DNA from 3 places in the Pseudomonas sp. S09G 359 genome. Region 3 is predicted to be linked to each of the others. Evidence: riboswitches for the same ligand, from Rfam matches in the RefSeq annotation. Region 3 holds a riboswitch; each other region holds the start of a gene.
What was found. A riboswitch is a leader RNA that binds a small molecule or an ion and turns the genes downstream of it on or off. The one in region 3 is predicted to bind cobalamin.

Region 1 (4,684 bases), 1.9 Mb from region 3:
ACAGCACATCGGCGGCAATCAGAAACAGCGCGCCCCCCAGCGCACTGGCCGGCAGCAAACGCGAGTGCCCGGTGCCAAGCAGCAGGCGCACAGCGTGGGGGATCACCAGGCCGACAAAACCGATGGAGCCGACAATCGAGACCATCACCGCCGTGACCAGCGCCGCGCAACCCACCAGCACAAATTGCACGCGACGTACCGGGATGCCAAGGGACGCCGCCGAGTCGCTGCCGAAAGTGAACGCATCCAGCGCGCGCCGGTGCCACAGGCACACCGCCAGGCCGATGACCGCCACCGGCACCGCCAGCCACACAGAGGGCCAGCGCACGCCGCTGAGGTTGCCGAGCAACCAGAACATGATGCCGCGCGCCTGTTCGGAACTGGCCGACTTGGTGATCAGGAACGCGGTGAGGGCATTGAACAGCTGCGAACCGGCGATGCCCGCGAGGATGATCTGCCCGGTGCCGCTCACGGAGCCGCTGGCCCGCGCGAGCAGAATTACCAAGGCAAAGGCGGCCATGGCGCCTACAAATGCACCGGCCGACAACGAGATCAAACCGCCGCCCACGCCCATCAGCGCCACCAACACCGCGCCGGTCGAGGCGCCGGCGCTGATGCCCAGCAGGTACGGGTCGGCCAGCGGGTTGCGCAGCAACGACTGCAGAATCACCCCACAGGTTGCCAACCCGGCACCGCACGCGGCGGCGACCAGGGCGCGGGTCAGGCGGTAGTTCCACACCACGCCCTCATCGATAGGGTCCAGCACGTAACTGGCGCCCCAAAGTTTGTTGGCGAGCACCTGCAGCACCACCTGGGGTGAGATGGCGGTTTCGCCGATGGCCACGCCGGCGAGCACGGCGATCAGCAGCAGGGCCAGGGCGAGTAGGGTTCGGATCACGCCTGTACTCATTTGCGCAGGTCGTAGCCGTCGATGGCCGTGGCCAGTTGTTCAAGGCCGTCGAACATGCGGATGCTGGCCTGCAACGCCAGGGCATCGAGGATGATGATGCGGTTGTTTTTCACCGCGTCCATGTTGCGGGTCACTGCGCAGGAAGGCGAGTTTCTTTTCATGGTCGTCGGCGGGGTAGCGGCGACGGTCCATACGTGCGATCACCAAAAAGGTCGGGTTGGCCTTGGCGATGGTTTCCCAGCCGACGGCGGGCCACTCTTCATCGGACTGCACCACATTGGTCAGGCCGAGCGTTTGCAGGATGAACTCCGGGATGCCCTTGTGGCCGGCCACATACGGGTCGCTGGCCATCTCGGAGCTGGAGAACCACACCAACGCGCTGGCCTGCTTGAGGCCCTTGCTCTGCACGGTGGCGACGGATTTGGCCAGGCGCGCCTTGAGCTCGTCGTTCAACTGCTGGCCGCGGTCCTGCACGTCGAAGATCTGCGCCAGTTGGCTGATACTTTTATAGATGGTCTCGATGCGGAACGGCTCCAGCCGCGTGCCGTCGGCGCCCACCAGGTTGTCCTTGCCTTCGCAGTCGGAGGGCAGCAGGTAGGTGGGGATGTTCAACTCATGGAACTGCTCGCGCGTGCCCACCACGCCCTGCGGGCCGACCACCCATTCCAGCTCGGCCGCCACCAGTTGCGGGCGCTTGGCGATCACCGCTTCGAAGCTCGGCTCGTTATTGGCCAGGCGTTCGATGCCATCGTTCAGGGCCTTGTACTGCGCCAGCACGTTGTTGAACCACAGCGAGGTGCCGACCACTTTGTCGCCCACGCCCAAGGCGTAAAGCATCTCGGTGGCAGCCTGGCCGATGGTCACGCTGCGTGCAGGGGCTTGCTGGAAGGTCACGTTGATGCCGCAGTTCTCGACGGTCAGCGGGTAGTGAGTCGGTGCCGCGTGGGCCAGGGCACAGAAACCCAGGCCGGTGATCAGGGCGGTAACGCGTGGCAGCATGGGGCTATCTCCGTAAAGCCGTAGGTGAAGCAGGGGCGGTACGGCTTGGAAACACACCCTCGAGCGCTGCCGAGCGGGCAGGGCAAGGACGTCCTTCCCGGACACCCCGCCGGTTAGTGTTCTTACTCGGCCGGCAGGTCTCCTGACTGATGCGTCGTCGCCACGCTCCGGCCTTCCCGGGCAAGGCCCAGTGGCGTCAAGGAGCAGGCTCAGCACCTACAGTTGCGGGGGCAGTTTCGATTGGCGCGGTGTACCGCGTTTCGAATTCCCTATTAGTCCCGTATGGGAACCGGCGCGGTATGGTAGTCGATCGTGGCTGGCCGGGGGAACCTCATCCGTACGCATTTGGCCCGCGGGCCCGGATGGGGTCTCTAAACCTCGGCTTAGGGTGTACCATCAGTCTCTGTTCATCAGAAATCAGTCAGACATGCCCACGCTTAGCGAAGAGAGCCGCCGGATTGTAGCTACTCTGGTGCACCGCGTTGGTCCGCACGCTGACACTGCAAGCATCGCCGAGGCGATTGTTTCGATTTTGCAGGATATGGACGCAGCACTGGCGCCCATAATCGGCCAGCAGGGCGTTGCCGCGCTGTACCGGCGCAGCTTCCATCTGTGCGTCGCCAACCATCCACGCCTGGCCGTCAGCTATGACAGCGTGCCGGCGGCGATGGATCTGCTTGCCCTCAAATCCGTTCTCGTCGAGCAAAACGAGACCGATGCGCGGTTTTTCGGTGAGGTGTTGCTGACAACCCTCTACGAACTCCTGACCACGCTGATCGGGCCTTCACTCACCGCACGTTTGCTGGTGGGTGTGTGGCTGCCTCCTTCGAGCGACACCTCTTCGCAGGAAATTTCGCCATGAGCACCAAAGTGACTATCAACCGTCTGGCCACGGGTGTGCCAGGACTGGACGAGGTCCTGGGCGGTGGCCTGCCGGAGTTTTCGTTCAACCTCATCGCCGGCCCTCCGGGATGTGGCAAAACCACCCTCGCGCACCAGATGATGTTCGCCCTGGCCACGCCCGAGCGCCCGGCGCTGTTCTTTACCGTGCTCGGGGAGCCGCCGCTGAAGATGCTGCGTTATCAGCAGCAGTTCGATTTCTTCGACGATGAAGCCATCAACCAGTCGATTCGCTATATCAACCTGGCAGACGACACCCTGGCCGGTGATCTGGACGAAGTGTTGCGGCGCATCGTCAGTGAGGTCGAGGCGCATTCGCCGTCGCTGGTCTTCGTCGATTCGTTCCGCTCCGTGGTGCTGGCCAGCCAGACCCAGCACAACCCCAACAACAACTTGCCGCAGTTCATCCAGCAACTGGGCATGTTGATGACGACGTGGCAGGCGACGACCTTCCTGATCGGCGAGTATTTCACCGAAACCGACACCAATCCGATCTTCACTGTGGCAGACGGCCTGATCTGGCTGCGGCAGAGCGTCGAGCGCAATTCGATGGTGCGCAAGATGGAAATCATGAAAATGCGCGGCCAACCGACCTTGCCGGGGCTGCACACTTTCCGGATTGCCACTTCGGGGATCAAGGTGTTCCCGCCGGCCGCCCTCAACCGGTCGGTTGAAGTGCCGCCGACGTTCCCGATCACGCGCCTGAAAATGGGCGTGCCGGCCCTTGATGAAATGCTCGGCGGCGGCCTGCCTCGCGGCTATTCGCTGCTGGTGGCCGGGCCGTCGGGCTCGGGCAAGAGCATTCTGGCCGCGACCTTTCTGGCCGAGGGCGCGCGCAACGGTGAGACCGGGGTCATCGCCGTCTTCGAGCAGCGGCCCAATCATTCGCAGAACCCGCAGTTGGCCGAGTTGATCAAGAATGGGCAGGTGGGCCTGGTGGACAGCCGCGCGCCGGACCTGTCGATTGACGAGATCGTGCAACTGCTGCTCGGTGAGATCAGCCGCTTGAACGCCTCCCGCGTGGTGATCGATTCGCTGTCGGGCTTTGAACTGGCGCTGGCGCCGACCTTTCGCGCGGATTTCCGCGAGTCGTTGTCGCGCATGGTCACCGCGTTGACCGGGGCCGGGGTCAGCGTGTTGATGACATCGGAGCTGGAAGACCGTTACACCGACCTGCGTTTCAGCCCCTACGGCACGGCGTTCCTCACCGATGCGATCATCGTGCAGCGCTACATCGAAGTAGAGAGCCGCTTGCTGCGCATCATGGCGGTGGTCAAGGTTCGCGCCAGCGCTCACTCGGATCAACTGCGCCAGTACTACATCGACGATAACGGCCTGCAGATTCGCGACATGTTGCCGGAGCAGGAAGGCTTGTTGGGTGGGCGCCCGACCAAACAGGTTTCGACGGGAGACAAACATGTGTGAGCCCGGCTCATGAGTGAAACCGGCGGCAAGAATGACAGTGAGCTGAATACAGCGGCCCACGAGCTGTTCCTGCTTGGCCAGAAAACCGTCGAGGCCCGCGCCGTGCTCGCCGCCCTGCAACAGCAACTGAGTGACGTCAGCAGCCGCCTGGTGGATACCCAGCAGGTCGAGCAAGTGATCGAGGCCAACCAGCAACTGGTCGTGGCGATCCTGCTCGCGCAATCCGACGCGGCCAGCCCGCCACGCGTGGAAGAACAGCGTTTGTACCAGGAGCTTCGCGAGGCGAATGCGCAGTTGGTCATTGCTGCGCTCAGCGCTCAAGACCTGCAGGCCACGGCCGAGCGCGCGCTGGGCCAGCAGAAAAGTATCCTGGCGATGGTGGCGCATGAGCTGCGCAACCCGTTGACGCCGATCAGCATGATCGCCGAGCGCATGGTGCGCCTGCCGAGT
Region 2 (4,684 bases), 2.2 Mb from region 3:
TGGACCGAAAGCCTGATCTATCTGTGGGGCAAGCACGGCGTGGGGCGTACCCACCTGTTGCAGGCGGCGTGCCTGCGTTTCGAGCAGATGGGCGAGCCGGCGGTTTACTTGCCGCTGGCTGAGTTGATGGACCGCGGTATCGGCATCTTCGATCAGCTTGAGCAGTACGAACTGGTGTGCCTGGACGACCTGCAGGCCATCGCTGGCAAGGCGGAGTGGGAAGAGGCGCTGTTTCACCTGTTCAACCGCTTGCGTGACAGCGGCCGGCGCCTGCTGATTGCCGCGTCCACCTCGCCGCGTGAGCTGCCGGTCAAGCTGGCCGACCTCAAATCGCGCCTGACCCTGGCGCTGATCTTTCAGATGCGCCCCTTGTCCGACGAAGATAAATTGCGCGCCCTGCAGTTGCGCGCATCGCGTCGCGGCCTGCACCTCACCGACGAAGTCGGGCACTTCATTCTCACGCGTGGTACCCGCAGCATGAGCGCCTTGTTCGATTTGCTCGAACAGCTCGATCAAGCCTCGTTGCAGGCTCAGCGCAAGCTGACGATTCCCTTCCTCAAGGAAACCCTCGGCTGGTAGCCAAGCCTTTGTTTACGGGGCTTTTGGCAAATTCCAGGCGTCAGAAAACCCGCGTTTGGGCCGGTTTGGCCACGCAAATGGGTTGCATAGGGTGTTAAGGGCTTAGATGTCATAGTCCAAACAAGAAGTCACATAGATCACGATTGAATTTGCAAATCGATGTGATAGAGGGCATAGTCTCGGCTTCTTTACATATCAGCCACGGTCGTGCCCATGCTAAATCGCTTCGCACCCCTCGTGCCTCTCGCACTCGTTACCCTGTTGTTTGGTTGCGCCTCCCACCCTCAACAGGTGGTTGAGCAGCAAAAACCTCAACAACAATCCCAGGCAAAATTCGTCGCAGCGCAGTCCTCCACTGTCTATGAGGACGCTCTTTATAAAGAAGAGCAGGCCACTGAGAACGAACTCGCCAACTTCGGCGGCAACAAGCCTTACCAGCTTCCAGTCCTGGCCGACAGCATCCTCGAACGCGGCATGTCCCTGATCGGTACCCGTTACCGTTTTGGCGGTACCTCTGAAGCCGGTTTCGACTGCAGTGGTTTCATCGGCTACCTGTTTCGTGAAGAAGCTGGCATGAACCTGCCACGCTCCACCCGCGAAATGATCAACGTGAAAGCACCGTTGGTCGCACGCAACAACCTCAAGCCGGGTGATCTGCTTTTCTTTAGTACTGCAGGCCGTGGTCGTGTCAGCCATGCCGGTATCTACCTGGGCGATAACCAGTTTATCCACTCCAGCAGCCGCCGCAGTGGTGGTGTCCGGGTCGATAGCCTGGGTGACAGCTACTGGAGCAAAACCTTCATCGAAGCCAAGCGCGCACTCGCGATGGCCCCGACTACGGTTACCGCTAGCAAGTAAACTTAAAGTGATACTTGAAGTTTGACGTGTAAGCGCTAGAATCCCTGGATATTGTTGTAATCCGTTCGCGCGAGCTTTGCTTGCGCGTTCTGGTTTTCAGCGTTCGGCAGCGAAAGCCGCATCCAGACCAGGATTGTTCTGCACATGTCGACCTCGGCCCGCCTGATTCTTATCCTTTGCGCCGCGCTGCTCAGCGCCTGCGCAAGCCGACCACCGCCGCCCGCGCCTGTCGCGGTCAAGCCCAAGCCGGTGTTCAACTATTCCAGCCAGAATTATTCGCCTGCAGCCGAAGATGTGCTCTTCCGCGCGCTGGGCCTGGTTGGCACGCCGTATCGTTGGGGTGGCAATACGCCGGATTCGGGGTTTGACTGCAGTGGCCTGATCGGCTTTGTGTACCGTGACGCGGCGGGCATTTCCCTGCCGCGCACCACCCGCGAACTGATCGTGATGCGTGCCCAGGATGTCAGCGAGCAGAACCTGCAAACCGGCGACCTGCTGTTCTTCGCCACCGGTGGCGGCTCCCAGGTCAGCCACGCCGGCATCTACGTCGGCGAAGGCCGCTTTGTGCATGCGCCGCAAACCGGCGGTACGGTGAAGCTGGACACTCTGTCCAAGGCGTATTGGCAGAATGCCTACCTCAGCGCCAAGCGCGTACTGCCAGGGAATCTGGCGCGTAACCCCTGAATCGGCAAAAGATCCAAATGTGGGAGATTCTATGGTTGAGGCTTGCCCCTCAACCATACAATCTCCCACATTGGTTTTGTGGCGTCTTTAATTGACGCTCCACCCCCAACCCACTAACCTTCGCCGCTTGTTTCAGGTGCTCTGTGACCGGTGGGTCGACAGGGTGAAACAGGGAAGCCGGTGAGTGAGCGCACTTGTACACAGTGCTGCCGCGATCCCGGCGCTGCCCCCGCAACGGTAAATGAGAAAAACGCTGCCTTTTTGCCACTGTATCGCCTGAGATATGGGAAGGCGCAGCGTCGGCATGCCTGCCACTCATGAGCCCGGAGACCGGCCTGGACCATTCAACAGCATCACGGTGGGCGATGCTTGGCTGTCTGTATGTGTTTTTCCTGCCCGCCGTTTTTGTTCACTCCCAACGGAGAGCTGCCATGACCGATACCCCCGACCGCGACGAACGCCACCTGGCACGCATGCTGCGCAAAAAAGCCGTGATCGACGAGCGCATCGCCAACTCCCCCAACGAATGCGGCCTGCTGCTGGTGCTCACCGGCAATGGCAAGGGCAAGAGCAGCTCGGCGTTCGGCATGCTGGCCCGGGCCATGGGCCACGGTATGCAGTGCGGCGTGGTGCAGTTCATCAAGGGGCGTAACAGCACCGGTGAGGAGCTGTTTTTCCGCCGCTTCCCCGAGCAAGTGCGCTTCCATGTAATGGGCGAAGGCTTTACCTGGGAAACCCAGGACCGCCAGCGCGACATCGCCGCCGCCGAAGCCGCCTGGGCGGTGTCCCGTGAGCTGCTGCAAGACCCGGCCATTGGCCTGGTGGTGCTGGATGAGCTGAACATCGCCCTCAAGCACGGTTACCTTGACCTCGACCAGGTGCTTAGCGACCTGCAAGCCCGCCCGCCGATGCAACATGTGGTGGTCACCGGCCGTGGCGCCAAGCCTGAACTGATCGAAATGGGCGATACCGTTACCGAAATGGGCATGCTCAAGCACGCCTTCCAGGCCGGTATCAAGGCACAGAAGGGCGTCGAACTTTGAACCAGCCCCGTCATTGCCCGGCTGTCTTGATCGCCGCACCGGCGTCTGGCCAGGGCAAAACCACCGTCACCGCCGCGCTGGCCCGTTTGCACCGCAACCTGGGGCGCAAGGTACGCGTGTTCAAATGCGGCCCGGACTTCCTCGACCCGATGATCCACGAGCGCGCCAGCGGTGCGCCGGTGTATCAGTTGGACATGTGGATGGTGGGCGAGCAGGAAAGTCGTCGCCTGCTGTGGGAAGCAGCGGGGGAGGCCGACCTGATCCTGATCGAAGGCGTGATGGGGCTGTTCGACGGTACGCCGTCCAGCGCCGACCTGGCGCGGCACTTTGGCGTGCCGGTGCTCGGCGTGATCGACGGCACCGCCATGGCGCAGACCTTCGGCGCACTGGCCCTGGGCCTGGCGCGCTACCAGCCGGACCTGCCGTTCGCCGGGGTGCTGGCCAACCGCGTCGGCACCCTGCGCCATGCGCAATTACTCGAAGGCAGCCTCACCGAAGGCCTGCGTTGGTACGGCGCGCTGTCCCGCGAAACCGGGATCGAACTGCCCAGCCGTCACCTCGGCCTGGTGCAGGCCAGTGAGCTGAATGACCTCGACGTGCGCCTGGACGCCGCCGCCCAAGCCCTGGGCAGCAGTTGTGAAGTCGCGTTGCCGCCACCGGTGACCTTCGCCGCTCCACAGGTGATCGAGGCCGAGCCATTGCTGGCCGGTGTGCGCATTGCGGTGGCGCGTGACGAAGCCTTCGCCTTTACCTATGGCGCCAGCCTCGACCTGCTGCGGGCGATGGGCGCCGAGCTGAAATTCTTTTCTCCGATCCACGATCGCGAATTGCCTGACGCCGACAGCCTCTATCTGCCCGGTGGTTATCCGGAGCTGCATCACAAGGCCTTGTCGGAAAACACCCCGATGCTTGACGCCATTCGTGCCCATCACGCCGCCGGCAAGCCCTTGCTCGCCGAGTGCGGCGGCATGCTCTATCTGCTCGACTCGCTCACCGACGTCGACGGCACCCGCGCCGAACTGGTCGGCCTGTTGCAGGGCGACGCGGTGATGCAAAAGAAACTCGCGGCCCTGGCCCTGCAAAATGTCGAGCTGCCGGAAGGCACATTGCGCGGGCATACCTACCACCATTCCTTGACCACCACGGCGTGGGAGCCCATCGCGCGCGGCCTGAGCCCCAATGGTGGGCGCGGCGCCGAGGCGGTGTATCGGCAGGGGCGGATGACTGCGTCCTACGTGCACTTTTACTTTCCGTCGAATCCGGCAGCGGTGGCCGCGTTATTTTTGCCTGACAAGGAGACCGCCATCGGGGGCAAGCCCCCTCCCACATTTGGAACGCGGTCAACTGTGGGAGGGGGCTTGCCCCCGAAGAGGCCATGACCGACAACGCCTTCCCCGAGGCCGACCGCCAGGCCGTCTACCGCGCCATCGCCGAACGCCGCGATATGCGCCACTTCAGCGGCGGCAGCGTGGCCCCCGAATTGCTCCAGCGCCTGCTCCAGGCCGCGCACCAGGCGCCGA
Region 3 (4,684 bases):
ATAAAGTAAAAACTCATGGGCGATAGAGATGCGCATGCCCAGCCCGATACAGCGATGATTCACTGAAATTGTCACTGGCCAACACCCGTCCCACCACAATCAGCGCCGTGCGCTTGAAACCTTTGGCCGCGACTTTTTCAGCGATATCGCTGAGGGTGCCAATCGCCCAATCCTGATCCGGCCAAGTTGCGCGGTGCACCACGGCAATCGGGCAATCTGCGCCATAGTGCGGCAGCAGTTCGGCGACGATCTTCTCCAGATGGTTGACCCCCAGGTGAATCGCCATGGTCGTGCCGTGCTGCGCCAGGCTGTCGAAGGCCTCGCCGGCGGGCATGCTGGTTTTGTCGGCATAGCGGGTCAGGATCACGCTCTGGGCGATATCCGGCAACGTCAGTTCGGCCTCCAGCAACGCTGCGCACGCGGCCACCGCCGTAACGCCGGGGATGATCTGGAACGGGATACCCAGCTCACGTAGCAGGCGGATCTGCTCGCCAATCGCGCCGTACAGGCTCGGGTCGCCGGAGTGCACGCGGGCCACGTCCTGGCCTTTTGCGTGCGCCGCCTTGATCAGGTCAATAATCTGTTCCAGGTGCAGCGCTGCGCTGTTGACCACCTGTTCAGCCTGATGCCCCTCCAGTACCGCCGCCGGCACCAGCGAGCCGGCATAGATGATCACCGGGCAACTACGGACCAGCCGCTGGCCTTTGACGGTGATCAATTCCGGGTCGCCGGGGCCGGCGCCGATGAAGTAGACGGTCATGCAAAATTCCTGTCGAAAAACGGGCGAGCATGAAGACTGCTCATGTTCGCAAAGGGCGATTATCGAGGTTTTAGCCGGCGCAGGCCAACGCAAAGGTGGCCTGGGCGTTTTTTTGGCGAGTGATCAGCAGGCGGGCAGGGGCGTCGGCGAGGTTTTCGGCGAGGGCCAAGGCGGCGCTTTCGGCGATGCCGTAGCAGCCAGTATGGGTGAATGCGACGGCCGATTTATGGCTCAAGCGGCTTTCATACACGGCTAATTGCTCGACGCTGAAGCACTGCAAGGGCAGCTGCAGGCGCTCGGCCAGCGCGAGCAGCCCCGGCTCATCCTGCTTCAGATCGACGCTCGCCAGCGCGGTAATGCGCTGGCGGTCGATCCCACCTTCGGCCAGGGCGCGGTCAAACAGCGCCAGCAGGGTGTGCACTTCGCAGCCCCGCTGGCAGCCCAGGCCGACCACCAGGGTCATGCCGAGTAGTGGTCGTCGCGGTTGCGGCGGAACAGCCAGGCGCTGATCAGGCCCAGGGCCAGCCAGAACACCACGTTGGTCAGCTGCGACGCGATCTTGAACTGCGCTTCCAGTGCTTCCGGGGCCAGCATCGAATGCACTTCCGGTTGTGGCGCACCGATCACGTGGGGCACGGCCAGGATCGCCACGCCCAGCACTTTGAGCAGCCAGTTGCGGCCGAACACCAGCAGCGCAATGCCGACGGCGGTAGAGGCGGCGGTACCGATCCACCAGATCTGGCGTTGCGCCAGGTCGGCAGCGGCGGTGCCCGGCAACTCCGGCGGCAGGCCCAGGGTGGGCGCCAGCACGAAGGTGGCGTAGCCGGCCAGGCCCCACAGCAGGCCTTGGGCGGTGCGGGTCGGGGTGCGCAGGGTGTAGAGGCCCGCCAGCATCAGGGCAAAGCCGACGGCGACCACCAGGTTGCCACCGGTGGTGGACAGCACGCGCTGCCAGCCGTCTTGCGGCTCCCAGGCCTCGGCGTCATGGCTGTGCTCGGCGGCGCCAGCGGCGTGTGCATGGGCCACTTCGGTGGCGGCCGGGGCGTTTTCAAAGGTTTCCGCCTGCAGGATCAACGGGGCGACCCAGAAACTTTGCAGCAGAGTCAGCAGCAGGGCGGCCAACAGGCCGGTGAAGCCTGCGGTTTGGGCAATACGCTTGATCATGTCGGCAGGCCTCAGTGGCACGGGAACGCGGCGCTGTGGCGGGTATCGTGAGCGGCGTTGTGCACCGCCTCGATATGCGAGAAACCGGCGAAATACACCAGGCACGCACCGAGGATCGACGCACCGATGGCGGCGGTCAGGCGCTGGCTCAGGGTTGAGGTGCTGCTGGCGGTGTGCGAAGTGCTGCTGATGATCGACATGGCGCGTCCCTTACGAGTGTCAGGGTGCACAGGCGCATGAAAACCCCGCGAGCCAGGCACGCAGGGTTCTGAACAGCGCCCGCCCACCGCGGGTTTGTTATCTGAATTTTTCGGGCCGGTCTCCGGGCTTGCGAGGGGATTCTGGTTAGAGTCCTGAAAGCATCGCCTTCCCATGCACGTGCACAGTGGCCATGACGCTTCGCTCGCTTACCGTTGCGGGGGCAGCACCGGACTTACCATAGACCATGGCTCACCGGTTTCCCGTTTCACCCCGTGAGGGGCACCCGAAACAAGATGTGTAGGAGAGCATGGGCGGGCGACGGTAGTCAAATGCAGCGTGCCCCTGTAGCCTTGCACCTTCGAGGTTCTTCGGCCCAGGCCGGAGCTAAGAAGGGAACGCGGTTCAAGCCGCGGCTGCCCCCGCAACTGTGAAGGGTTCAGTTGACTGCCACGCCACTGCCGATACGGCGGGAAGGCGCAGCCAGCGCCGGTCGCAAGACCCGTAAGCCCCAAGCCAGGAGACCTGCCTCGCAACCGATTTTCTACTTTAACCGGGCGGGGTGATCCGGTGACGAAATCCGCTTCTGCGCGCCGCCGCAGGGCCTATCGTCCCGTATGCCCGCCCCAAAGGGCATCCGATGAAAACACTGGCCAAACTCCCCGTCACCATCGTTACCGGCTTCCTCGGCTCGGGCAAGACCACGTTGCTGCGCCACATGCTCGACAACGCCCAGGGCCGTCGCATTGCCGTGATCGTCAACGAATTCGGCGAGTTGGGCATCGACGGTGAAATCCTCAAGCAATGCTCCATTGGCTGCACCGAGGAAGAAGCCAACGGCCGCGTGTACGAGCTGGCCAACGGCTGCCTGTGCTGCACCGTGCAGGAAGAGTTCTTCCCGGTGATGCGCGAGCTGGTTGCCCGCCGTGGTGACCTCGACCATATCCTCATCGAAACCTCCGGCCTGGCCCTGCCAAAACCCTTGGTGCAAGCCTTCCAGTGGCCGGAAATCCGCAGCGCCTGCACGGTTGATGCGGTGATCACCGTAGTCGACAGCCCGGCCGTGGCCGCCGGCACCTTCGCCGCGTTCCCGGACCAGGTGGATGCCCAGCGCAAGCTCGACCCGAACCTGGATCACGAATCGCCGCTGCACGAACTGTTCGCCGACCAACTGGCCAGCGCCGACCTGGTGATCCTGAATAAATCCGACCTGATCAGCGCCGAAGACCTGGCCCGCGTGCGTCTGGAAGTCGCTGAAGAACTGCCGCCTGCGGTGAAGATCATCGAAGCCAGCAGCGGTCGCCTGCCGCTGGACGTGCTGATCGGCCTGGGCGCCGGCTCCGAGGAGCATATCGACGGTCGCCACAGCCATCACGATCATCACCACGAAGGTGAAGACGACCACGACCACGACCACGACGCCTTCGATTCCATCTCCATTGACCTGCCCCAAGCCGACGAAGCGCTGCTGCTCGACGCCTTGACCCAACTGGTGGTGCAACACGGCATCCTGCGCGTCAAAGGCTTCGCTGCCATCCCGAACAAGCCGATGCGCCTGCTGATCCAGGGCGTGGGCACGCGCTTCGACAAGCACTTCGACCGTGCCTGGGGCGCTGACGAAGCCCGCATCACGCGGCTGGTGCTGATCGGCCAGGAGCTGGACGCGGCAGGCCTTGAAGCGCAATTGCGCGCTGCCCTCAGCGTTTAACCCATGCACCTGCTCAGGACTCAGCCCGGTGGTTTTGTCTCGGACGACAATATTGCCGACCTTGGACAAACTCCCGCCGAGCTGGTGATCCTCTGCAGCGGTGATTCCAGCCTGGCACTGCTGGCCGAAGCGGCGCAGCAGTTGCCCGAGGATTACCCCAGTTTCCGCCTGGCCAACCCGATGCAGGTGCAGAACCACGCCTCGGTCGACTTGTACGTCGACGAGGTGCTGCGCCACGCCAAGGTCATCCTGATTTCGCTGCATGGCGGCATCGGTTATTGGCGTTACGGTATCGAGCGGTTGGTGGAATTGGCCGAGCGCGGCGTGCAGCTGATCCTGGTGCCGGGCGATGACCGCCCCGACCCGGAACTCAGCGGCCTGAGTACCGTGGGTGTCGAGGCGCGCGACCGTCTGTGGCACTACCTGCGCCAGGGTGGCCTGGGCAATGCTCTGGATTTTTATCGCTGCCTCGCAAGTGGCTATCTGGGCCGCGACTATGCCTGGGCCGAGCCGCAGACACTGCCGCGCACTGCGATTTATCACCCGCATACAGCCAATGCGAGCCTGCCTGACTGGCAGGCGGATTGGCGCGCCGAGTGGCCGGTGGCGGCGGTGCTGTTCTACCGCTCCCACTTGCAGGCGGCCAACACCGGTTTTATTGACGTGTTCTGCCAACGTTTGCAGGCGGCGGGCCTCAACCCGTTGCCGATGGCGGTGGCCAGCTTGAAGGAGCCCGGCTGCCTGGCGGTGGTCGAGGACCTGCTGGACGAAGTAGGCGCGGCGGTGATTCTGAATACCACCGGCTTTGCCCAATCCAGCCCCGAAGCGCCGCACCTGCGCCCGTTTCGTCGCAA

Region 1: it holds a riboswitch for cobalamin, as region 3 does, so the genes downstream of both, CXQ82_RS21275 (ABC transporter substrate-binding protein) here and cobW (cobalamin biosynthesis protein CobW) in region 3, are expected to answer to the same signal.
Region 2: it holds a riboswitch for cobalamin, as region 3 does, so the genes downstream of both, cobO (cob(I)yrinic acid a,c-diamide adenosyltransferase) here and cobW (cobalamin biosynthesis protein CobW) in region 3, are expected to answer to the same signal.

Annotation. Positions count from the first base shown of each region.
Region 1 covers NZ_CP025263.1:4,674,031-4,678,714, reverse strand. The annotation lists gene CXQ82_RS21280 (iron ABC transporter permease) at 1-898, opposite strand, end outside; partial or broken gene CXQ82_RS21275 (ABC transporter substrate-binding protein) at 907-1,909, opposite strand; cobalamin riboswitch at 2,024-2,218, opposite strand; gene CXQ82_RS21270 (hypothetical protein) at 2,337-2,771, shown strand; gene CXQ82_RS21265 (ATPase domain-containing protein) at 2,768-4,234, shown strand; gene CXQ82_RS21260 (HAMP domain-containing sensor histidine kinase) at 4,244-4,684, shown strand, end outside.
Region 2 covers NZ_CP025263.1:4,967,800-4,972,483, reverse strand. The annotation lists gene hda (DnaA regulatory inactivator Hda) at 1-579, shown strand, start outside; gene CXQ82_RS22655 (C40 family peptidase) at 793-1,437, shown strand; gene CXQ82_RS22650 (C40 family peptidase) at 1,582-2,121, shown strand; cobalamin riboswitch at 2,239-2,475, shown strand; gene cobO (cob(I)yrinic acid a,c-diamide adenosyltransferase) at 2,553-3,164, shown strand; gene CXQ82_RS22640 (cobyrinate a,c-diamide synthase) at 3,161-4,543, shown strand; gene bluB (5,6-dimethylbenzimidazole synthase) at 4,540-4,684, shown strand, end outside.
Region 3 covers NZ_CP025263.1:2,815,688-2,820,371, forward strand. The annotation lists gene cobM (precorrin-4 C(11)-methyltransferase) at 14-760, opposite strand; gene CXQ82_RS12645 (cobalamin biosynthesis protein) at 831-1,223, opposite strand; gene CXQ82_RS12650 (CbtA family protein) at 1,220-1,924, opposite strand; gene CXQ82_RS12655 (CbtB-domain containing protein) at 1,936-2,124, opposite strand; cobalamin riboswitch at 2,220-2,427, opposite strand; cobalamin riboswitch at 2,470-2,670, shown strand; gene cobW (cobalamin biosynthesis protein CobW) at 2,763-3,830, shown strand; gene cobN (cobaltochelatase subunit CobN) at 3,834-4,684, shown strand, end outside.